4 regions of the Weizmannia sp. FSL K6-0777 genome follow, and region 1 is predicted to be linked to each of the others. Evidence: riboswitches for the same ligand, from Rfam matches in the RefSeq annotation. Region 1 holds a riboswitch; each other region holds the start of a gene.
What was found. A riboswitch is a leader RNA that binds a small molecule or an ion and turns the genes downstream of it on or off. The one in region 1 is predicted to bind thiamine pyrophosphate.
Positions count from the first base shown of each region.

Region 2: linked by a shared signal. The riboswitch ahead of NST70_RS03295 (MTH1187 family thiamine-binding protein) and the one ahead of NST70_RS07720 (ABC transporter permease) in region 1 are both predicted to bind thiamine pyrophosphate.
Region 3: linked by a shared signal. The riboswitch ahead of tenA (thiaminase II) and the one ahead of NST70_RS07720 (ABC transporter permease) in region 1 are both predicted to bind thiamine pyrophosphate.
Region 4: linked by a shared signal. The riboswitch ahead of thiT (energy-coupled thiamine transporter ThiT) and the one ahead of NST70_RS07720 (ABC transporter permease) in region 1 are both predicted to bind thiamine pyrophosphate.

Region 1 covers NZ_CP151971.1:1,656,301-1,662,283, reverse strand. Annotated here, with positions in the region: gene NST70_RS07735 (phosphosulfolactate synthase) at 1-644, shown strand, start outside; gene NST70_RS07730 (VOC family protein) at 628-1,026, shown strand; gene NST70_RS07725 (ABC transporter substrate-binding protein) at 1,424-2,413, opposite strand; gene NST70_RS07720 (ABC transporter permease) at 2,425-3,189, opposite strand; TPP riboswitch at 3,436-3,547, opposite strand; partial or broken gene NST70_RS07715 (MFS transporter) at 3,958-5,201, shown strand; gene NST70_RS07710 (TetR/AcrR family transcriptional regulator) at 5,170-5,817, shown strand; gene NST70_RS07705 (DUF6688 family protein) at 5,854-5,983, opposite strand, start outside.
Region 2 covers NZ_CP151971.1:721,818-727,800, reverse strand. Annotated here, with positions in the region: gene NST70_RS03310 (ABC transporter ATP-binding protein) at 1-527, opposite strand, end outside; gene NST70_RS03305 (ABC transporter substrate-binding protein) at 524-1,522, opposite strand; gene NST70_RS03300 (ABC transporter permease) at 1,519-2,316, opposite strand; gene NST70_RS03295 (MTH1187 family thiamine-binding protein) at 2,267-2,590, opposite strand; TPP riboswitch at 2,672-2,774, opposite strand; gene NST70_RS03290 (amidase) at 3,620-5,107, opposite strand; gene NST70_RS03285 (general stress protein) at 5,231-5,707, shown strand; gene prpB (methylisocitrate lyase) at 5,870-5,983, opposite strand, start outside.
Region 3 covers NZ_CP151971.1:799,948-805,930, forward strand. Annotated here, with positions in the region: partial or broken gene NST70_RS03595 (TIGR01777 family oxidoreductase) at 1-502, opposite strand, end outside; gene NST70_RS03600 (alpha/beta hydrolase) at 1,507-2,400, shown strand; TPP riboswitch at 2,731-2,820, shown strand; gene tenA (thiaminase II) at 2,857-3,648, shown strand; gene thiW (energy coupling factor transporter S component ThiW) at 3,688-4,206, shown strand; gene allB (allantoinase AllB) at 4,574-5,983, opposite strand, start outside; gene NST70_RS03620 (NCS1 family transporter) at 5,961-5,983, opposite strand, start outside.
Region 4 covers NZ_CP151971.1:1,541,384-1,547,366, forward strand. Annotated here, with positions in the region: gene NST70_RS07120 (DNA topoisomerase III) at 1-82, opposite strand, end outside; gene NST70_RS07125 (rhodanese-related sulfurtransferase) at 287-1,261, shown strand; gene NST70_RS07130 (SOS response-associated peptidase) at 1,642-2,316, shown strand; TPP riboswitch at 2,374-2,474, shown strand; gene thiT (energy-coupled thiamine transporter ThiT) at 2,523-3,113, shown strand; gene NST70_RS07140 (MBL fold metallo-hydrolase) at 3,310-4,164, shown strand; gene NST70_RS07145 (CBS domain-containing protein) at 4,242-4,703, shown strand; gene NST70_RS07150 (FAD-dependent oxidoreductase) at 4,771-5,983, shown strand, end outside.

The sequences.
Region 1 (5,983 bases):
AATTCGGCTGGGGGACATCGGTCGTTTCACGCCATTTGGAAGAAAAAATAGATCACTTGAGGCAAAACGGCATTGCCTTCTTTTTCGGCGGCACTTTATTTGAAAAGTTTGCCAGCCAGGGAAAAACGGATCGGTACGTTCAATACTGCCGGCGGTTTGAATGCGAATATGTTGAAATCTCAAATGGCACCCTGCCGCTGTCCAATACGGAAAAATGCCGCTATATTGCGGAGTTTTCAAAGGAGTTTAAAGTGTTAAGTGAAGTCGGCTCAAAAGATGCTGCCAAATCAATGGCCGATACGCCAGCATTATGGTTGGAATCGATTAGTCAAGATTTAGAAGCAGGCGCATATAAAGTGATGACAGAGGCAAGGGAAAGCGGCACGAGCGGCATTTGCAACGGGGACGGTGAAATACGGGAGGAGATGTTTGCGGCCATCCTGGACTCGGGGATTCCCCGCGATTCTTTCATTTTCGAAGCACCCAACAAGCAGCTCCAGGCTTTTTTTATCCACCATCTCGGCCCGGATGCCAATTTGGCCAACATCCCTTTTTCGGATGCCCTTGCGCTTGAAACATTAAGGCTCGGTTTGCGATCAGATACTTTTTTTATTGGAGGAGATTCCCATGAGAGAAACGGATAAAATTTTTCATTTGGCGATTCCGTGCAAAGATCTTGATGAAACAGCCGATTTCTATCAAAAATTAGGCTGCAAGGTGGCGCGCCGATATGATGACCGGGTCACTTTCAATTTTTTCGGGGACCAGGTTGTCTGCCATCTAAGCCCTGAAAAAATTGACCTCAATCCGAAAATGTATCCCCGTCATTTCGGCATTACTTTTTTGGATAAAGCAGCATTTGAGGAAACCCTTCAATCTGCAAGGAAAAACCATTTACCATTTTTCCAGGAGAAAATGGTCCGATTTGGGGGCAGGCAAGAGGAACATTGGACATTTTTCCTCCAAGACCCCTCTAACAACTTGCTCGAATTTAAATATTACCATGATGAAAGCATGGTATATTAACCAGTCCCATTCATTGCTCAAGGCCGGGCCATGCGCCTGCTTTTTCTAGACAGCGACCCCATTTTGTCGGCTTGCAGGCATGCTCTGGGTGTAGCGGTTTCTACTCCTAATCTGCCTCAGCAAAAGGCGGCTGATGTTTTACGCCGGGTTCTTCACGAAGTTGCAGTGAGCCTTCCTTCTGCTTCACATCAAAAAATTACAAGCAAACCATGCAAAAAACCGCAGACCATACAGCTGCGGTTTTTTTCGAATTCTTACAGGAAGGAGCGGTGCTTGAAATTCGGGGATAGGTCCGGAAGTTGTTAACAAACGCCAAAATTTATCGCTCCTTCATCGGTTTCGAATTCAAACGCTACCGGAAGTAAATGTTGTCTTCACTTCCGGTCATTTTGGTTTCTTATTGATTTTCTATGTTGACAAAAGCCTTTTCGGGATTGACATGTGTTTTTGTGATTTTTGCCTGGTACAGCCAATCCGAAACGTCTTGCCATTTTTTTGGGTCCTGATCGGCAATAGTTTTATTTTTCTCGTCCATCTTCGGCAGTAAAATGTGCAGGCTCTTCGTTTCCACATTTTTATCCAGCGGTGAAGAGGCATCTTCATGTTTTAACAAAATGGCAAGTGCCTTTTCCGGATGTTTTTTGACATATTGCTGGCCTTTTTCGGCGGCAGCAAGAAATTTTTTAAAAATGTCTGGCTGCTGTTTCAGCTTATTTTCGTTTGCGATAAAAACGAGTTCTTCATAATCCGGAACGCCGTATTTTGCCGGATTGAACGCTCTAACGGGTACGCCCTCCTTTTCCAGCAGCAGCTGTTCATGATTGACAAAACCGCCGACGATCGCATCAGTTTTATGGGCTGTCAGAGCAGGGATTAAATCATAGCCAACATCCACTGTTTTCACCTTGTCCGGATCGCCCCCGTCTGCTTTGACCATTGTCCGCACGGCTGCTTCTTCCAGCGGAATGGAAGAGTAGCCGACCGTTTTGCCCGCCAGGTCTTTCGGTGAGCGGATGCCGCTTGAAGCCGGCACCATCACACGGTTCAGCGTATGGCGGACGACGGTGCCAAAAGATTGGACCGGAATATTCTCATCGCGTGCGATTAACACTTGGGGTTGATAACTTAATGCAATATCAATTCGATTCGCAGCCGCAAGTTTTAACGGGTCATTTGTGTCAGAAGGCATTTTGATGCTGACATCAAGGCCCTGCGCTTTAAAATAGCCTTTTTCCTGGGCTACATAAAGAAAAGAATGAACCGCATTTGGATACCAATCCAGCATGATCGTTACTTTTTGCGCATGTTTCGTTGCTTGCTGCAAATGATTGCTGCAGGCACCTAGGAAACATGCGAGCACAGCGGCCATTATCCATCGTTTTTTCATTGAAAATCCCCCTAAATTTTTGTTCTGTTTTTCAATAAGCCTTTTTCCATCCCATAAATAAGCAAAAATAATCCCATGCCGAACGCAGCCAAAAGAAAAACGGCCGAAAAAACTGCGTCCGACTGCAAATATCCGGACATTCGCTTGCTAAAAAATCCAAGCCCCGCAGTTGCGCCAAGCCACTCCCCGATCGCTGCCCCGCTGACACAATATACAACCGATAATTTCAAGCCGGATAAAAATTGAGGAAGAGCCATTGGGACAGAAAGTTTTCGAAAAATATCCCAGCGGCTGGCGCCCATTGTCCGAAACAAATTCAAATAGGCGGAATCAACGGTTTTTAATCCGTCAAAAGTGCTGATTACAATCGGAAAGATAGCCGTTAACACAATGATCGCTACCTTGCTCCAAACTGAATAACCGAACCACATCATAAAAACAGGTGATACGGCGACAAGCGGGATCGTTTGCGAAATAACAAGAAACGGATAAAAGATTTTTTCAGCCATTTTGGAAACATACATGAGGACACCGATCATCACTCCACCCGTAACGGATAAAAGAAAACCGATGCCGACTTCCTCCACTGTCGCTGGCAAATGCACATTTATTAATTGCCTGTGATTTTCTATGAAAGATGCATAGATTTGGGTAGGGGACGGCAAAATGAAAGACGGGATCATCCCTTTCTGTATGACCCACTGCCAGCCGGCTATCAAGACCAGCATCGTAACGCAAAAAAGTCCGTAATCCCCCAGCCATTTTCGCCACTTCATTTAGGAAACCTCCTTTCATCCAAACTTCCAATATGTACAAGCTGCAAACCGTTCCAAAGCCCGTTCAACCATTTGAATTTTTTCCTGCTATAGCAATCTTCCACCTACTTTTTGTTTTTATTTCTTCCTGCCCGTCGTCATTGACGGGGTTTTTCCGGTTACCGCCCTAAAAGCAGCTATTTTCCCTCCCTTCCAACAGAAAAAAGCCAGGCCTGTAAAAGACCTGACTTTAATAAGCAAGAAAATTTTCACAAATCCCTACTTTCCTACGCCGGCATGATCCGGATCAGGTCCAAAGGGTTGAAAAACCAACTGTTTTTCTCTCAGCCCGCCAATCCGGGCACCCCTAGTAGTCTGAAATATTTACTTTTTTCCATTATAGGCTTTCTATTTGCTTGTGTAAAGTGGTGCAGGCTTTTTTCTATGGTGATTGGTTCAATTATTTAGCTCCAAGTCAGGGCTCCTGTTTTTCCAAAAATCCCGAAAAAAACCGCAAAAATTTTCAATCATGATGATACTCACGAACCGTCATCGTAAACTGAATAGACAGCCATTCAGATATGTTATTTTGCTTAACCATTATTTATATGGCAACGGCTGCGGTTGTAAGTGCTTACGGAAACAACCACATCGCCCCCTCTTCTCGTGCTTGTAAACTCACAAAAAGCACCCAATTTTATGAAAAATTTTAAAATCTTCTTGTTAAATGACATTCATGTCGCTTATAATAATAAAAACGACACAAATGTCATTTAAGGAGGAGCATAAATGAAAAATCCGCTTTTTAAAAATCATTCCTTTCTGTTCTTAATCAGTGCGCAAACCGTTTCAAATCTTGGGGACTGGCTGCATCTTGTTGCATTGTTTGCATTAGTGGCATTTAAGTGGCACGCTGACCCGATTGCAATGGCAGGCATTACATTATGCATGGTGCTGCCGTCAATTTTATTTGGATCCCCTGCCGGCTGGCTGGCAGACCGGTTTAACCGTAAAGTGCTGATGAGCTTCTCGGATTTCGCCCGCTGCGGTTGTGTGCTCGGGATTGCTTTTTCCGTTTCGCTTTGGCAAGTTTATATCTTTCTATTTTTTTTGGGCTTTTTCTCAGCCGTCTTTACCCCTGCAGAAAGCGGCCTGCTCCGCCAAGTTGTTGGTGAAAACCAAATACAGGCGGCAATCGGTACAAGCGAGATGATCAATAACAGCGCCAAAATCATCGGGCCAGTAGCAGGCGGCGCATTGATCAGCCTGACCGGAATCAAAGGCGCTTTTTATCTTGATGCCATTTCTTTCTCTCCGCTATTCTGCTGTTTGGAATCAAAGCGCCGACATTACAGAGCCCGGTAAAAAGTGATCTAGAACATCGGGAAAAGGGCGCGCTAACTGAAGGATTTCGCTTTCTCTCCGGTTTTCCCGTGTTAAAAATGGGTCTGATCGTTTTTTTTACCATGATACTGGCCTTGCAAATTTCTGATTCCCAGGCCATGTTATTAATAAGGGATATCAAGAACGCAACGGTCCATTTTGCGAGCTGGTGTATTGCGGCAAGCGGTTTTGGCATGCTTACTGCTTCCGTGCTGTTTACGAAAATAAAGTTAGGGGAGAAATTAATCACTTTAAAAATCAGCCCCGCCATACTTGGTTTGGGGTGTATCATAGTAAGTACGGGTACCGGCTGGCCGATCGGCATCATTGAAGCCGTTTACCCTTGCGTCTTTTTTCTGATGGGTTTTTCTTTTACAATGGCTGCCATTCCTTTCGATGTGCTCGTCCAAAAGAAAACGCCTGAAACGCATACCGGAAGAGTGTTCGGTACCATCAACAGCCTTTCTACACTCGCTGTGCTTGTTGGCATATTACTTGGAGGCTCGCTTTCAGAGTGGTTTGGCGTCCGTCTCGCATTTCTGATCTCTGGCGGAACCACTTGCCTGCTTGCTGCCGTTTCCGCAATCGCAATGAAAAAAGCAGAAAGGAAGGAAATTCATGTCGCCGAGGGTATCAAAACAACATCTTGAAGAAAGAAAAAATCATATATTGGATGCTGCGAAGCGGGTGTTTGAACGAAAAGGCTATGAACCTGTTACCATGCAGGATATCGTAAAAGAAGCCGGCATTAGCAGAGGAAATCTGTATCAGTATTTTTCTAACACAGAGGAAATCATGCAGGCGGTTATTGAAAAAAATGACGATTCATTTTATACGTACATTCAAGACCTGGTAAGCAGCCATGAAAAAGTATGGGATGCCATTCAAGCCTATCAGAAAGTGGTTTTCCAGAGTTTGCCAAATCCTTACGGGATCGTGATGTATGAATACTCTGTCACCAGGTGGCGCAATCCGGAAAGAAAGGCATTTTTCCAAAAAAGGTATACCCGAGCCATGAAAAGCTTTTTAGCGCTTCTAGAAGAGGGCGTAAAACAGGGTGAATTTCACCCGGTACAGCCGCTTGAAACGATCGTCAATTTTATGGTGAACATATGGGACGGCCTGATTTTAATGGCCCATGTGGAGGAACCGGAAAGAGTAGCAGTAGGCGGCCAACTTGAGGCGTTAAATTTATACTTAATCCAGGCTTTGCGCCCCGATGAAAATACAGACTGGCATTTGGACACTAAGATTGAACCCGGTTGATATGAACCTGGTTCAGATATAAAACGATAAGAATCGTTATTTACGCAATTCGCTATATTGAATCTGAATCCTGTTTTCCGGTTTTTGATCCACTGTATATAAGATAAACAGAAAAAACCATTCCAAAGGTTTCATGAAAAGACAGACAAGGTCCGCTGACCACTTT
Region 2 (5,983 bases), 930 kb from region 1:
CATGATTCGAGCAGCCAGCGGTGGACATCCATTTTAGTAAAAGCATCGAGCTTCCCGAACGGTTCGTCTAGCAGCATAACCGGTTTTTCGCATAAATACGTGCGCAAAAAGCTGATCCGCTGCCGCATGCCGCCGGAGAGCGAGGCGGGATAGTGGCCGGCGTAATCCTCAAGGCCAAACTGCCGGAGCACCTCCATCCCCCGCAAAACCCGTTCCCGTTTCCGCACCCCTTTTATTTCAAGCGGCAAAACAATGTTTTGCAGTGCCGTCCGCCAAGGCAGAAGCAAATCCTGCTGCGGCATGAAACCGGCGGCATCCTGAACCCCATCCGGTTTGCCGTCAAGCAGCACTTTGCCGCCATTCGCCTTTTCAATCCCGGCAATGATATTTAACAGCGTGCTTTTTCCGCATCCGCTCGGCCCGATAAAAGTACAGAATTCACCTTTCCGGATCGTTGCGGAAATGCCTTCCAGCACTTTTTTCCCGCCAAATGTTTTCGTAATACCTTCCAATTGCAAATACGTCATGGCCGGTTTGGAAGAAATTCGTTTGTGTAGGCAGCCTTGATGTTGATTTTTTTCTTAATGACTTTATGGTCATAAAGGAAGTCCATATAACGGCGCCACACTTCTTCCTTCTGTACCCCCCATTCCGCGGCATCGTCCTGGTACTTCGTGCTTAGCCACTTCTGGCTGGCGCGGACAAGCCCTTTATTTGTATCCGGCACGTCCTTAATCAGGATATCGGCGGCCTGTTCCGGGTGCTTGATTGCAAATGTATAGCCTTGAGCCGTAGCCTTCATAAAAGATTTGACAAGAGGTTTATCCCCTTTGGCCAGTTTTTCGCTTGTAATGATGACCGGGCTGTAATAATCAAGCGCAGGGTCGAGATCTTTGACCATGATAAGATTCAGTTTTTTCCCGCTCCGCTCTGCCTGGATGCCGTCCCAGCCGTAATAAATCCATTCAAAATCCGCTTCACGCCCGATTGATTTGAAAAAATCCGTCTGGCCGAGCACAATATTTTTTACTTTGCTGTAGTCGGCGCCATATTTTTCCATGACCGTTTTGATGACGGCTTCTTCAGACGGCGAACCCCAGCCGCCGTAACGTTTTCCTTCAAAGTCTTTCGGAGAAGTGATGTTGTCTTTTTTCAAAGAAGCAAAGCCAGAAGTATTGTGCTGGATAATCGCGGCAATGGACACAATCGGAATTCCTTCCGTCCTTGCCGTGGTGACATTTTCCTGATAGCTGACCCCGAAATCCGCTTTCCCGGAAGCCACCATTTGTTCAGCCGTAATATTGTCCCCCGGCTGGATGATTTTCACATCCAGGCCCTGCTTTTGAAAATAGTGTTTTGTTTTAGCTACATACAGGCCGGTATGATTGGTGTTCGGAAACCAGTCCAGCACAACCGTCACCTTTTGCAGCGCTTTTTTGCTGTTTTCTTTCTGCCCGCTGCTGGTGCATCCAGCAGCAAGCAGCAACATGGCCGCCTGCAAGATGATTAACATTTTCCTCATTGATGATCTTCCTTTCGGTATACCCATGGTGCGGATAGCCTTTGCAAACATTCAACAGCGCCGTATAAAAGAAATGTGAGCCCAATGATGACAGCAGAGATGGCAAACAGGCGGGCCGTCATAAAAGATTTCGTCGCCCTTGTCAGCATGACGCCGAGCCCTTCGCTTGCGCCGAGCCACTCACCGATAATAGCGCCCATCACACTATATGTAACGGCAATTTTTAAACCGGAAAAAAAGTAAGGGAGCACAGCCGGAAATTTGACTTTCCGGTATAGCTGCCATTTTGAAGCATGCATGGTCTTTAACAGTTTCACCAGGTCATCATCCACCGTTTGAAACCCTTCCAGGATGCTCAATGCCAGCGGGAAAAAGCAGATTAAAATGACCACAATGATTTTGGACTGGAGCCCGAATCCGAACCAGACGATTAAAAGCGGCGCAATTGCCACAATCGGAATCGTTTGCGAAACGACCAAAAGCGGCCGGACCAGCATCCGGAAAACGGGAACCATATCCATAAAAACGGCAATCGCTGCGCCAATCACAATGGAAAAGGCTAACCCGATCAATACTTCTTTTGCAGTTTGCCAAATATTGGGCCAAACCATCCATTGCAGGCTTTTCAATTCCTGCCATACTTCCGTCGGTTTTGGCAGCATCCATTCACTGATATGAAAGCCGGCCGTTACCCCTTGCCAGACGAAGAGCAAAAAAATGAGCCAGGCAGCCGTGAGCGCCGTGTTAACGAACCGGCTGCGGCGTTTGTTCGCGATATTTTGCAATTTTTTCATCCATTGTCACCCCGGTGCTTGGCCGGTAATGGATTTTGATCGATGTGAGGACATCAATCGCACCGGCTTGGACGCAAGCATCCTGCGCTTTTTTGATGATCTCAAGCAGCTCGTCAAGATCGCCTTCCATCGTCGTTTCCATTGCCCCGACTTCATAACGTACGCCGGCGTTTTGGACGACTTCGATCGCGCGGTCGACGACACCGTATAAGTCATCACTTTTAATATGCGGAACAACTGAAAAAGAAACCGTTACTTGATTCGATTTTTCCATCAAATTCTCCTCCTTTTTTTCAAATAAAAAAGCTTTCATTGCATGCGCAAGAAAGCCTGTCCATCCAAAACATGCCGAAACATGCTTCAATATGAGACTCCCTACGCTGGCATTATCCAGATCAGGTGAAGGGTCGATGCAAAGCGGCATCCTCTCAGCCAAACCGGCTCCCCTGCTTTTTTTCCTTGTAATTTTATTGTAACATGAAAGCCATCCTTTTTGGCAAAAAATTTTCAATAGGATGGTGCGGTGCGCAAGCCGGCCTTTGCCTGCCTTGGTAAAGATTGGGGCGTTAAGATAGCGGGGATTTTTGACGGCCTTCCTTAACATAGAACGCCTCTACGTTAAGATAGCATGTCTTTTTTTCGGACTTCCTTAACGTAGAACGCCTCTACGTTAAGATAGCATGTCTTTTTTTCGGGCTTCCTTAACATAGAGCGCCTCTATGTTAAGATAGCGGAACTTTTGGGCAGCCTTCCTTAACATAGGACGTCTCTACATTAAGAAAGCATGACTTTTGGGCGGGCTTCCTTAACATAGAACGCCTCTACGTTAAGATAGCGGGCATTTTTTTCGAGCTTCCTTAACGTAGAACGCCTCTACGTTAAGGAAGCGGGACTTTTGGACGACCTTCCTTAACATAGAGAGTTCTACGTTAAGATAGCGGAACTTTTTGCCGGCATTCCTCAACATAGAACGCCTCTACATTAAGAAAGCGGGCATTTTTTTCGAGCTTCCTTAACGTAGAACGCCTCTACGTTAAGGAAGCGGGACTTTTGGGCAGCCTTAACATAGGACGTCTCTACATTAAGAAAGCATGTCTTTTTGTCGAGCTTCCTTTCTATGTTAAGATAAATCCTGCTTTTTTCACCCTTCCTTAACATAGAACGCCCTACGTTAAGATAGCGGGGATTTTTGGTCTCCTTCCTTAACGTAGAGTGACTCTACGTTAAGGTAGCGAGGATTTTTCGCGGCCTTCCTTAACGTAGAGTTCCAACCCGTGCGTAAGTAACGCCGCTTATTCATGCTTTAAAGGCAAGGGTTTCCCTGCATGCCAACCCAAAGTTCCGACTGTTCGAGCGCATAAGCGACATCCAGCAGCCAATGTTCATTTCCTTTCGGCGCAACCAGCTGTACCCCTAAAGGAAGCCCGGCCGCTGTTACATGAACCGGCAGGCTGATCGCCGGCTGCCCGGTTAAATTGGCCAGCTGCGTAAACGGGGAAAACGTTAAGCTCGGTTCAAACATATCATAGACAAGTGCCTGCTGCTTTTCTTTCGGAAGTCCGGTAACGCCAAACAAGCGATCCCGCTCTTTCCCGGTTTGGGTAAGTTCCCCGATTTTCGGTGCCGGAAACGCGGTTGAAGGCGTGATATACAGGTCATAAGTCTCATGGAAAGCAGCCATTTGTGCTGCGGCTTTATCCCACTCCGCAAGGCTCTTTGCGTATTCCGCCGCCGTGACATTTTTCCCGGCAGCATACAAGACCCACGAAACCGGCTCCATATCTTTTTCCGTAAGCGGGCGTCTAAGTGCGCTTTCCAAATCCGAAAGTTCCGCCGCCATTTCCCCGCAGTTCATTAAATAATAGTTTTCCATCAGCCGCCTGCCGTCAACACCGTTTTTGGCTTCTTCCACAAGATGGCCCTCCTGCTCCAGCCATTTTGCCGTTTTATAGACAGCCTGTTTTGCATCGCGGCTGACAGGCGTCCCGACCGGCGATTCAACCGAAAACGCGATCCGGTATTTTTTCGTTCCACTCCGCTCTAGTTCCTTTACATATCCCGGAAAAAGCGGCGTTTGAAAAGCAGCGGCGGGCTCTACCGTTTGTAGCACATCGAGGAGCGCTGCACTGTCTCTGACTGTTTTTGCCAGCACAAAGTCAATAGCCGCCCCTTGCCATTGCCGTCCACGGCCCGGCCCGACCGGTGTCCTTCCCCTTGTCGGCTTTAATCCTGTTAAACTTGTAAAAGAAGCTGGGATGCGGATCGATCCGCCGCCGTCACTTGCACCGGCAACCGGTACCATCCCGGAAGCCACCGCAGCCGCGGAACCACCGCTTGATCCGCCGGGTGAAAAATGGGGATTCCACGGATTGCGCGCCGGACCATAAAGTTCAGGTTCCGTAATATTTTTTAATCCAAATTCCGGTACGTTTGTATGTCCGAGAATGATAAACCCCGCTTCCTTCAATTTTGCCGTAAAAAAAGCATCTTCTCTGGCACGGTTTTGCTGGAGCAGTTTTGATCCGGATGTGAGCAGCTCGCCCTTTACTGCCTGAGAAAGGTCTTTCAGCAAAATCGGCACGCCGGCAAATGGCTGCTCATCTGTACGGAGCGTGGCCGCTTCCTTTTTTGCTTTCTCAAACCGTGTCCGGATGACGGCATTTAAACGCCTGTTTGTTTTTTCAATCCGGGCCATTGCCGCCTCAAGCACTTCTTCCACACTTACTTCTTTTCGCTTTACGAATCCGGCCAGCCCTGTTGCATCATACGATAGATATGCAGATTCTTCCATCTCTCTCCCTCCATTTAATTCTATATTGACTGAATTTTATGGAGATGTCAAAACCTATGAAACTCGTTTAACCCTTTTTCTACCGGGTAAAAATGCACTATCACCATTAGGAGGCAGATAGAGATGGCAAAAGAAGTAGTTGGTATTTACACAACGTTGCAGGAAACGATTGACGTAGTAGACCGGTTGACCGCACAAGGCTACAGCACTTCCAATATTTCTATTATTTCAAACGGGAATGATGGAACTTTATTGAAAAAGCAGACCGGCGCAAATGTGGACCACACCACCACTGTCCAGGATGAACAAAACAGCTCTGTCTGGGAGAAAATCAAAGGGTTCTTCAAGCCGGACTATTATGATGAAACGACAAGAAAACTGACCAATCTGGATCTCCCGCAGGACGAACTGGACCGCTATTCGACTGAAATTGATGCCGGACACTATCTTGTGCTCGTAGACAATGATGCTTCTGCCCTCAATGAAACGGCCGCTCCCAGAACAGCCGATCCTGCCACAGAAGTTTCCGGCCAAACAACGGCATCCGGGTTGAAAAACGAATTTGGCGAAAACTACTCAACGTCGCAAGAAAAAAGGTAGATGTTCGCGAAAAAGTGCTGGATGTCGAAAAAAACCCTTGCATTTAAAATTTTTGCCAAAGCTGTCAGTATCCATTTTGCTTATTGAGTAAGCCCCAAATAGGCCGGCCGCTAAGTTTAAAAGGGCAAACCCGCACGGAAAAGGCGGGTTTGCCCTTTTTCTTTACGTTGATGAGGAAGGATCAGGCGTAACAGGCAGAATCGTTTTAGCGATCGACTGGTCGAGCGCTTCAAATTCCTCTAAAGAAATCGTGCTGTAAAGCTCTTTTCTCGTCTG
Region 3 (5,983 bases), 860 kb from region 1:
ACAGTACGGATGGCATGTTTTTCTGCTTGCTTCGCCTTGGCTTCCCAATCCGATACCGTCCTGCCAAGAAAATCATTTGCCCTTTGCAATGATTTTTCAGTATACACAGCATTGCGTGATGGCGGATAGATGCCGATTGCACTTGCATTGACCAGCACTGCCGGTTTGCGCGGCATGGCAGACAGGATGCGCAACATTTCATCTGTTGCGCACATCCGGCTTTCATAAATTTGTTTTTGGTGTTTGGCACTCCATCTTCCATCGTTTATGGACACGCCGGCCAAGTTGATGAATACATCCGCATTCCCTATTTCATTTTCGGGAGAAGCATCTTCCACCAGCCATTTTACATACTGCACACGATTTGCCGGCTGCTTGTCTTTCCTTGTTAAAATGACCACTTCATGCCCTTCGCGAAGAAGCCTTCATGCCCTTCGCGAAGAAGCATATCCGTTAATTTCCGCCCGATAAATCCGGTCCCGCCAGCGATCACAATCCTCATTTTTGCCCTCCGTTCTGCAAATTTCTCCACGGTTTGCAACTTAAGTCAGGAATAAATGGGCACGAATGATGAAAAATCAAGGTTTCCAACTCATTCGTCCTTGTTTATGGGAAAAAGCCTTCTGTGATGTTCCCGGAGCAGTCCTGATATTAAAAAGGTAATAGAAGACAATATTTTAATCAAGATGGAGCTGATAAAATAAAATGAGTTATGGATCATCATATCAGGAGCCATTAAAATTAAAATAACAGAACCCCCCACGCCTCTTCCATGAAAGCGGACCAGGTGGGGTCATTTTGTTTTGGGAAAGATGAAATTGTAGTCTGATCATAACCAAACCAACATTAAGCCCCCCCCACAACATTTAAAAGAGTTATTGAGAAACAGAAAAATGCAAGTATATTCTTCCTGCTTGGGCAGCATTCGAGTCAACATTCCTTAAGCTTTGTTTCCATATTTAAAAACTTAAAAGACGGATAATAAATCTTCTTGCACAAAATATTGGACTATGATAAGGTAAGGTCAATGAAAATGAATATTCACAAAAATCTGTTAGATACACCGAGTTGGCTGAGAGAAGTACCTTTCTAACCTGATCTAGTATGTTCGAGCGAAGGAAAGTAGGTGATGAAATGACACCTGATGATTTGTAATTTATACACCCGCTTTCCGATTAGGGCGGTTTTTTTATTTTGAGGAACCGCCTCTATCTATCGTTGTTCTTCGTGGGGTTATAGAGCAGACCGTGTCGATAATTCGTAATCAATATCAAACAAGAAGGCATACGCTTATTGGGGTTAGTATGAAACATAAACGCTTGGAACAAGAGAGTTCACTTGGTCAGCTTTCGTTAGCTCGTAAAAGTAACGATAAGTCGAGAAGCCCCTACTTCGAGTGACCCGTCGAAGTGGAAGTAGTTCACTGTGGAGCCATTTTTATACGTATATGTCAATTCTATTTCGTGCAATGTTTTGTACTCGCCTGAAGCGGGAGAAGGGAGAAAAATGAACAATCAATTTCGACGAGAAGATATTGACTTTTATTCAAATGGAACAAGATGCAGCGCGTGGCTATATTTACCCAATGTAGATAAAAGGTGCCCGGTCATTGTAATGGCTCATGGCTTGGGTGGAGTGCGTGAAATGCGGTTGGACGCATATGCTGAAAGGTTTGCTGCTGCCGGGTATGCCTGCTTTTTATTTGATTATCGTAACCATGGAGCAAGTGACGGAAATAAAAGACAACGGATAAATGTAAAAGAACAACTTGCAGATTGGAACTCTGCCATTGATTTCATCAAAAAGAATGATAGGATTGATGATAGTAAAATACTACTGTTTGGAAGTTCGTTTAGTGGGGGACACGTTATAACCCTATCAGCTCATCGAGTAGATATTCTTGCAACCGTGGCACAGTGTCCCTATACAAACAATTTAGCTACAATGAAAACGGTCTCACCACTATCTGCCCTAAAAATATTACCCTTTGCCATAGCCGACGTTTTATCTTCTATTACCGGGTATCATCCGGTCATGATTAAATTGGTGGATGCGCCTGGGAAAGTAGCGATGATGGCTGTTCCTGATTACAAAGAGGTTTTTAAGTTGATGCCTGAAAATTTAAAGTTTGTGAATAAAGCCCCTGCAAGAACGGTTTTGGAATTTTTTAAATATTCTCCTAGTAGATATACTAAAAATATAGAAATACCGATATTTTATGCGGTTTGTCGGAAAGATACATTAGCACCTGCTTGGGCAACCATAAAGTGTGCAAAACGCTCCAAGAAAGCAACGATAAAAGAGTATGACTGTGGACATTTCGATATTTATTTAGGTGATTATTTTGAAAATGCAATAGTAGATTATATAGGCTTTTTTGATAAAATTACAAAAGGCTAGTTGGATAATCAAATGCAACAAGCTAAATAAATGAAAAAAAACATGATAAACCGTTTGCGATAAAAACGCAATCAATACGGGGGTTTATCTATGGTGAAGATTGCCACCCTTCGTGCAGAAGGAAATCCATGCAAGTAATCACTGATATGGTTGGCTGTAATAAAAATACCGTATCTCGGGAACTGAAGCGTGGTACGGGCAGCATTTGAGTCAACATTCTTTGGCTCTGTTTCCATATTTTACAAAAACTTAAAAGACGGACAATAAATCTCCTGTTGCACAAAATACGATACTATGATATGGTAAGAGTAATGTAAATGAATATTCATAATAATCTACTAGGGGCGCCGGGTTGGCTGAGAAGTACCCTTTGAACCTGATCTAGTTCGTACTAGCGAAGGGAAGTAGGTGATGAAATTACACCTGATGATTTGTAATTGATACACCCGCTTTCCGATGGAGGGCGGTTTTTTTATTTTGAGGATGCTCCTCCTGCCATTGCTCGGGGCAAAGGGTGAAACCAGCCTGCAAACCGCATTCGGCTTTCCGGTAAACAAGGAGGAATCATTGTTGAAACGATCTTTTACAGAAAGACTTTATCAAAATGTCCAACCGATTTGGGAGAAAAACCATAACCATCCTTTTGTCGTAGGACTGGGGAACGGAACTTTAGAAAGAGATAAATTTATCTATTATTTAAAGCAGGATTACGTATATTTAGTTGAGTACGCAAAACTGTTTGCCATGGGTGTTGTGAAAGCGGGTAACCTTGACATGATGACGAGATTTGCTGCGGTGCTCCATGAATCGTTGCATTTTGAGATGGAACTGCACCGCCAATACGCTGCCGAGTTTGGCGTTACTCGGACGGATTTAGAAGCAACCCAACCAACGCCGGTCAACCTTGCTTACACGAGTTACATGCTGCAAGTGGCCGCCAATGGAAGCTTGGCTGAACTTGTTGCCTGCTTGTTGCCGTGTGCCTGGGATTATTGGGAAATTGGGAAACTGCTAAAAGTAAATCATCGAGACACATTGGAGGCCAATCCTTACAAGAAATGGATCGAAACCTATTCTTCAGAAACGTTCGGCTCCGGAACGCAGTGGTTAATTGACTTAATGGACCAACTGGCAAGCGGAAAATCAGAAACGGAACTGGCAGTCTTAGAACGCCATTTTCAAATAGCCTCAAAGTATGAGTATTTATTTTGGGATATGAACGATAAAAAACAAGACTGGCCGGTCTGATTTTCATTCGCAACTAAAAAGGAGGGAAGGTTGGTTCTAATGAGAAAAACACAAAAAATAACAGCAACTGCAGTTATTGCAGCTATCACAACTGCATCCAGCAGTTTGATTTATATCCCGGTTGGTTTTGCAAAAATTTTTCCGGTACAGCATTTTGCCAACATACTCTCGGCTGTTTTGCTCGGCCCCGGTTATGCGGTTGCGCAAGCTTTTATATCCTCGCTTTTACGTAACTTGCTTGGGACGGGGAGTATTTTTGCCTTTCCGGGAAGCATGATCGGCGCGTTTTTGGCAGCTTATCTGTACGCGAAGACGAATAAGCTCATTTTTGCCTTTGTTGGGGAGGTCATGGGGACAGGCATTCTCGGTGCCTTGGCATGTTATCCCATTGCTGTTTTCTTACTCGGCCAAGCGTCAACGCTTTTCGGATTTATCCCTGCCTTCTTTTTAAGCTCTTTTGCAGGGGCCATTTTTGGCTATGTTTTGATAAAAGTTTTACAAAAAAATAAAGGGTGGGACAGAATGATCAATCATACCGTAAGCAACCGTAAGTTTTGAGCGAAACACCGGGGAGGAATGAAGGCATTGCCACGGCGCATACAGGATGCCAGCTATTGATAACCGGCCAAAATTTATGCCAGCAAAATCAGGCTCTTGAAAGCAGAGCCTGATGCTGTTGGCATTATGACGGCACTCCGGCATAGTCTGAAACCTTCGCTGGCCGGATCCATTTGCCAACCGGCTCGCCTGTATACAGCCGCTATCCAGATTGAATACGAGCTTCCTCTTACATTTACATTTGAACGAAGCCACGGAGGATTGAGGGCATTGCCACGACGCATACAGGATGCCAGCTATTGATAACCGGCCAAAATTTATGCCAGCAAAATCAGGCTCTTGAAAGCAGAGCCTGATGCTGTTGGCATTATGACGGCACTCCGGCATAGTCTGAAACCTTCGCTGGCCGGATCCATTTGCCAACCGGCTCACCCTTGATACCACCGCCATCCAGATCAAATACGAGCTGTCCTCTTACAAAAGTTTTCGTAACCCGGCAATCAATTTTTCTGCCGATATACGGGCTGTGCTTATGGCGGTAATAGAGGTCTTCCGCACTTACCGTGTATGGCCGGTCGGGATCGAGAAAGAGGAGATCCGCATCTTTTGCGAGCGCAATTTCCCCTTTCGATTTTAAGCCAAAACGTTCGGCAGGGTTGGTTGCAATCATGCGCGTAAATTGCGTAATGGGAATATTGCGCTTTTTGACAGCCTCATCGAACATCAAATCGACATTATTCTGGCACCCGGTTATGCCGCCCCATACCTCAAAAATATTTCCGGTTTCGCTGTCCTTCATTACAGGCGGGCAAGGGGAATGGTCGGATGTCAGCATATCGATTTTTCCTTGTTTCAATCCTTCCCAAAGTTTTTCCTGCTCCGCTTCGCTGCGTAAAGGCGGGGAACATTTTGCAAGCGGGCCGATTTCCGCAAATTGGGCTGTTGTGATTGTAAAATAATGTGGGCACGACTCAAGCGTGACATCCTGTCCTTCGTTCCGCGCTTTCGTAATTTCTTCCACTCCTTCCGCACTGCTGACATGGACAAAATGCAGTTTGCACCCGGTTTGTTTCGCAAAATACAGCGCCCGCTTGATGGCATCCACTTCAGTAAATACCGGCCGTGTTGCAACATAATCAGCCGGGCTTGTTTTCCCTTGTTTAATCATCTCCTCTGCTAACCCATCGGTAATGGCGGCATTCTCTGCATGAATCAATAAAATATGTCCCAGCTCGGCTAATTTTTTCATCCCCGCATAAAGCGTGTAATCATCTACATTTTTAAAGTCTCCCGGCAAATCGGTTCCGCAGCTGGCCATAAAACATTTATAAGCAACAACACCGCAATCGGAAAGTTCTTTTAACTGATCGAGATTACCTGGGACTAATCCGCCGTAAAAAGCGTAGTCCACATAGTTTTTGCCGGCGGCAGCGGCAAGCTTTTTTTCTAAAGCATCTTTTGTTGTCGTGGCAGGCAGCGCATTTAAAGGCATATCTACATAGGTTGTCGTTCCCCCGGCGGCAAGCGCCTTTGTTCCGGTTTCAAATCCTTCCCATTCCGTCCGCCCCGGTTCGCACATATGCACATGGATATCGACCATTCCCGGCATCACATATTGGTCTGAAGCGTCATAAACTTGTTCTGCCGTTTCCTCAATTTTATCCGCAATTACAGCAATTTTTCCATTTTGGATGGCAAGATCAGCAATTTTAACGCTGTTTCTAAAAACGACTTTTCCATTTTTAATGAGCGTATCATATTTCGTTGTGAATCCCCT
Region 4 (5,983 bases), 110 kb from region 1:
GTTTTTTATTTTCCGTGCAGCCGAGGACGCGCGCAAGTTCGCGCCCGACGCTCGGCTTTTCGGCGAGTACAAGCGATTTCATTGCATAACACCTTTCTTTTATTCCTGTCTGAACAAGTATAACGCATCAAACAGGATTGATAAATCATTTCGTTTCTTCTGTTTTCACAGTGAAAATTTTGAAATACAAACGGGCTTTTGGTAAAATTGTGGTTTGTAAGAGACAGTGTAACCTGAAAGCCTGCATTATATCTTGCAAATATAATTGGATAGGTGGTTATCAATAATGGAACAAACAAAGCCGTACAGAGTCTTATTGTATTACAAGTATGTTGAAATTGAAAATCCGGAAGCCTTTGCAGCCGAACATTTGCAGTTTTGCAAAGAGACCGGTTTAAAGGGGCGTATCCTCGTTGCCAAAGAAGGGATCAACGGCACCGTTTCCGGAACGGTTGAACAAACAACCAAATATAAAGAAAAGATGCACGCCGATCCCCGGTTCCGGGACATGGTCTTTAAAGAAGATGAAGCAGATGGCCATGCGTTTAAAAAAATGCACGTCCGCCCGCGTAAGGAACTGGTTACGCTGCGGCTTGAAAAAGATATCAATCCGAATGAAAAAACGGGAAAATATTTATCCCCGAAAGAATTTCGCGAGGCGCTGCTGGCTGAAGATACCGTTGTACTGGATGCGCGCAATGATTATGAGTATGATCTCGGCCATTTCCGCGGAGCATTGCGCCCGGATATCCGCGCTTTCCGCGAACTGCCGGGATGGGTGCGCGAACATAAAGATCAATTAAAAGGCAAAAGAATTGTGACGTATTGCACAGGCGGCATCCGCTGTGAAAAATTTTCGGGCTGGCTTTTGGAAGAAGGGTTTGAAGATGTCGGCCAACTGCACGGCGGGATTGTAACATACGGAAAGGATCCGGAAGTGCAGGGCGAGCTGTGGGACGGCAAACTGTATGTATTCGACGAACGGATTTCCGTTCCGGTCAATCGAAAAGAACATGTCGTTGTCGGCCGGGATTATTTTACGGGGGAACCGTGCGAACGTTATGTCAACTGCGCCAACCCGGCCTGCAACAAGCAAATTTTATGCTCGGAAGAAAATGAACATAAATATATGCGGAGCTGCTCGCATGAATGCCGTACCGTACCAAATAACTTATATGTAAAAGAACACGGCCTTACACCGGAAGAAGTGGCTGAACGGCTGCGCCGGATCGAAGAAGAAGACGCGGCGTTAAACCGGTAACCGGTGCGGCTTTTAACCTTACGATCCGAAAAGCGGATGGTGAAAAAGGGCATGGAAACCGTGCTCGCTCCCTGCCGGAACGATTCCTTGCTTCGGAAACGGCATTTTCTTGAAAGAAACAAGGCCTAAAGAGCGGAATGTGAAAAAGAGAAGAAAAACCGGGAACTGCTGCAAACATCCCAGCTCGGGGGCAGGGTTAACAAGCGGTGCGTTCCGGAACAGAGAAAGGATTTGGTGCAACTGGGCCAAATCCTTTTTATCTGCCTGTTTTTTGTGTAAAATGGGGAAAAATGGGCATCTTTGCCGCTTCATACGCGGTATGGCAGAGGATGAAAATCAGCGGGCAATATTTTCAGGATAGAAAGAAAGGCGGGATTTGGATGTGCGGGAGGTACACGTTAACGGCATCTGTAAATGAATTGGAAGAAAGGTTCCATGCCAAAGCTTCTTTTTCAAGCAGTGAATATGCCAAAAGTTATAATGTCGCGCCTTCGCAAATGGTGGCTGCCGTGATCAGCGCCCATGGGCAGTACAGACTCGGTTTTTTAAAATGGGGCTTGATTCCTTCCTGGGCAAAAGATCCGAAAATCGGGCATAAGATGATCAATGCCAGAAGCGAAACCGTATTTCAGAAACCGGGTTTCCGGGAGGCAGTGAAAAGGCGGCGCTGCCTCATTCCGGCCGATTCTTTTTTTGAGTGGAACCGAAAAGACGGCACCCGGGCGCCGATGCGGATCAGGCTTAAGAACAGGGGCATTTTTGCGATGGCCGGGCTTTGGGAAAAATGGATGGACCAGGAAGGGAATCCGGTCTTTACTTGCACGATTTTAACGACAAAGGCGAACAGGATGATGGCAAAAATTCACGACCGGATGCCGGTGATTTTACGCAGGGAAGATGAAGAAAAATGGCTGGACACATCGGTCACTGAGGCGGGCCGGCTGTTGCCACTCCTTTCGCAGTATGATGCAGACCTAATGGAAATGTATGCCGTATCTGAACGCGTCAATTCGCCGAAAAACAATTTTCCGGAGCTGTTATTGCCAAAAGATTAAATTTTTTGTTGAAATGTTGTGGCAAAAAGTTTATCATAAAGGTGACAATTTCATGAACGTAACCACAGGGGGAGCGTTAAGCTGAGAGTGAACGCCATGTTCTGACCCTTTGAACCTGTCCGGTTAATGCCGGCGTAGGGATGTGGAATTTCTTTTGTCCTCCCATGGTTCGTTATGTTCATGCATACCAAAAGGGGGATTTTTTTATGGGCAAATTAAGTTTACAGGCTATGATTGAAGCGGCTATTTTTGCGGCGTTCGCGCTCGTGTTGGACTTATTGCCGTCCATTAAGGTGACGTCCGCGATTTCTCTGTCGTTTGCCATGCTGCCGATTTTTGTGGTCGCTTTTCGCTGGGGATTTAAAGCAAGTGTTGCTTCCGGATTTATTTGGAGCCTGCTGCAGATCGTCACCGGTGATGCTAATGATATTCTTAACCCGCTTCAGGGCATCATGGAATATCCGGTCGCTTTTTCGTTCATCGGGTTTGCCGGGCTTTTCCGGCCGCTTGTCGAAAGAAGCTGTCGTCACTATAAAAAGGGCACGATGACTTTTTGGATATGCCTTTCCGTTCTTACCGGAAGTTTTGCCCGCTATTTCTGGCATTTCGTAGCCGGCGTGATTTTTTGGGGTTCCTATGCGCCTAAAGGACAGTCGGCGTTTCTCTATTCTCTCATCATGAATGGCGGCACGATGATTGGGAATGCGATTTTATGCGCAGCTGTTGCGGCGATTCTCTTGAATGCCGCCCCGCAGCTGCTGACAAAATACCGCAATCCGCACAGGCATGCGGCATAAAAGCAACTTGAAAACGGCAAGGCCAACTGCGCCTTGCCGTTTTCGCTGAAGGAAAGAGGCTTCATGGTAACAGGCGCCTTGTAAAGCCGGCAGTCCGGTTTTTACTGCTTTTTCGGTTGATGATAGGAGGCTACGGGTAATGCTTTCGAGAAACGGGAAAAGATAAATAGAAGGAAAATGAAAGAAAGGGGATTTTATGGACAAAGACATTCATCACCCGTTTGGCCACCGGGTCATCCCGATGGCTTCGATTGAAAGCGGAACAGGCAGAGAATTGCTGCCGGATCTCTATTGCCTTACCATCCAAATTGTCAATGTGTGCCTGATCGGCAGGGCCGGAACCGATGCATTTGTTCTCGTGGATGCCGGCATGCCGGGTTCTGCCGAAGCGATATTTTCAGCCGTGCGGGCACGCTTCGGGGAAAAGGCAAAACCAAAAGCGGTTTTACTGACGCACGGCCATTTTGACCATGTCGGAGCGATTGCGCCATTATTGGAAAAGTGGGACGTGCCGGTTTTTGCACATCGATTGGAGTTGCCCTATTTAACCGGGCGTGAAACGTATCCGGATCCCGATCCGTCCGTTGAAGGCGGCCTGCTGGCGAAGATTTCCATGATTTATCCGAATGAACCGGTTGATCTTGGCCATGCTGTCCAGCCCCTTCCCGAAGACGGGACGGTCCCATTTTTGCCGGGCTGGAAATGGATCCATACGCCCGGCCATTCGAGAGGGCATGTGTCGTTCTTCAGGGAAGCAGACAGCGTGTTGATCACGGGGGACGCATTTATCACCGTCAGGCAGGATGAATTTTGGAAAGTGCTGGTGCAAAGGCAGGAAGTAAACGGGCCGCCGCGCTATTTTACAAATGACTGGAAAGCGGCCAAACGCTCAGTTGAAAAATTAGCTGCCTTAAAGCCGGAAACTGCTGTTTGCGGCCACGGGATCCCGATGTCTGGCTCCGGCTTGCGGAAAGGGCTTGAGGCCCTTGTATCCGGATTTGATGAAATCGCGCTCCCGGATCACGGGAAATACGTAGATGGCACACAATAGGCGGTTTGTTCATTGCTTCCTTCCCCGCAAAGGTTTACAATAATTTGTAAATGGATGGATATAAAGGGGCGAGAAAATTGGAAGTCAAAGATTTTATGATCCGGGATGTTATTACGGTAAAAAAAGAGACAACGATCCGGGAACTGTTAAAGGTGCTTGCCCACCACCGGATCGGCGGCGTACCGGTCGTGGACGCGGAAGGAAAGCTGCTCGGTATGATCAGCGACGGGGATGTCATCCGCTTTTTGCAGCCAAAGGCACGGACCGTTTACGATTTTTATATTACGATCGTGGTAAATGAGCAGGAAGACTTTAATGAAAAATTGGTGCACAGCCTGGACTTCCCGGTGGAAAAGATTATGAAACGGCGGGAACTGTATACGGTAAGGCCTGAAGACGATTTTGAAAATGCGCTCAGGATTCTGGCAAAACACCATTTTAAAAAGCTTCCGGTCGTCAATCAGGCAGGGCGTGTTGTCGGCGTCATCTCAAGAGGCGATATCATGCGCCAGATTACGGATAAATTGCTCAACAGCTAAATCGCAATGTTTAGACCGGCCTCCCCGGGGAAGACTATACATAACAGTCTTTCGGGGAGGTCAAATCATGAACGGAACTTCAATGCCGCAATCTCCTGAACCGTTGTGGCGCAAAACGGTCACGATGCCGCAATTTCCATCGTTAACGCAGGATATGGAAGCCGATGTGGCCGTTGTGGGTGCCGGAATGGCCGGGATTGTAACTACCTATTTGCTGGCAAACGAAGGGTATAAAACGATCCTGTTTGATGCCGGATCCATTGCAAATGGCACAAGCGGGCATACGACGGCAAAAATCACCGCACAGCACGGGCTCATTTATGATGAATTGATCCAGCATATAGGAAAAGAAAAAGCATCCCTTTATTACAAAGCAAACGAAACAGCTGCATCGTTCATTGAACAAACGATCCTGAAGCACGGGATCCGCTGTGATTTTTCGCGGCAGGATGCCTTTCTCTATACCAATTCCGATGCATATATTGAAAAACTGGAAAAAGAAATGCAGGCGTATGAAACCCTCGGCATCCCGGGAGAATGGATCGGTTCGCTGCCGGACGGGATTCCCGGGAAAAAAGCGGTGAAAATGGCCGGGCAGGCACAGTTCCATCCGCTTTCGTACTTAAAAGCACTGATTGAATATTTAATGGACAAAAATGTCCCGATTTTTGAACAAACCACTGCGAAAGATATCGATTTTGGCAGCCCATTAAAAATCAAAACGGAAAAAGGGCATACCATGACGTGCAAATACATTTGCATCTGTACACACTATCCTTTTTACAATGCGAAAGGCTTGTATTTCTCAAGAATGTATCCGGAACGTTCGTACTTGCTTGCCGTGAAACCTGTAAAACCTTTTCCGGGCGGCATGTACATTAATGCGGAGCAGCCGTCGCGTTCATTCCGGGAAGCGGAAGGAGCCGGGGAAAAACTGCTTTTGGTCGGCGGAGAGAACCATAAAACCGGCCACGGGGAACCGGAGATCCGCCACTATGAAGCATTGCAGAAGTTTGCAGAAGAAACATTCGGAATCGGGGCATTCTGCTGCCGATGGTCAGCCCAGGATATGACCACATTGGATAAAATCCCTTATATCGGCCCCATTACCAAAAATGAAGAAAGGGTCATGGTCGCAACCGGATTCCGCAAATGGGGGATGACCGGCACCCATCTCGCCGCCATGCTGATGCGGGACCGGATTATGCAAAAAGAAAATCCTTATGCCGGTATCTTTTCCCCGCAGCGTTTTGAAGCGGATCCGATGGTCAAAAAATTTA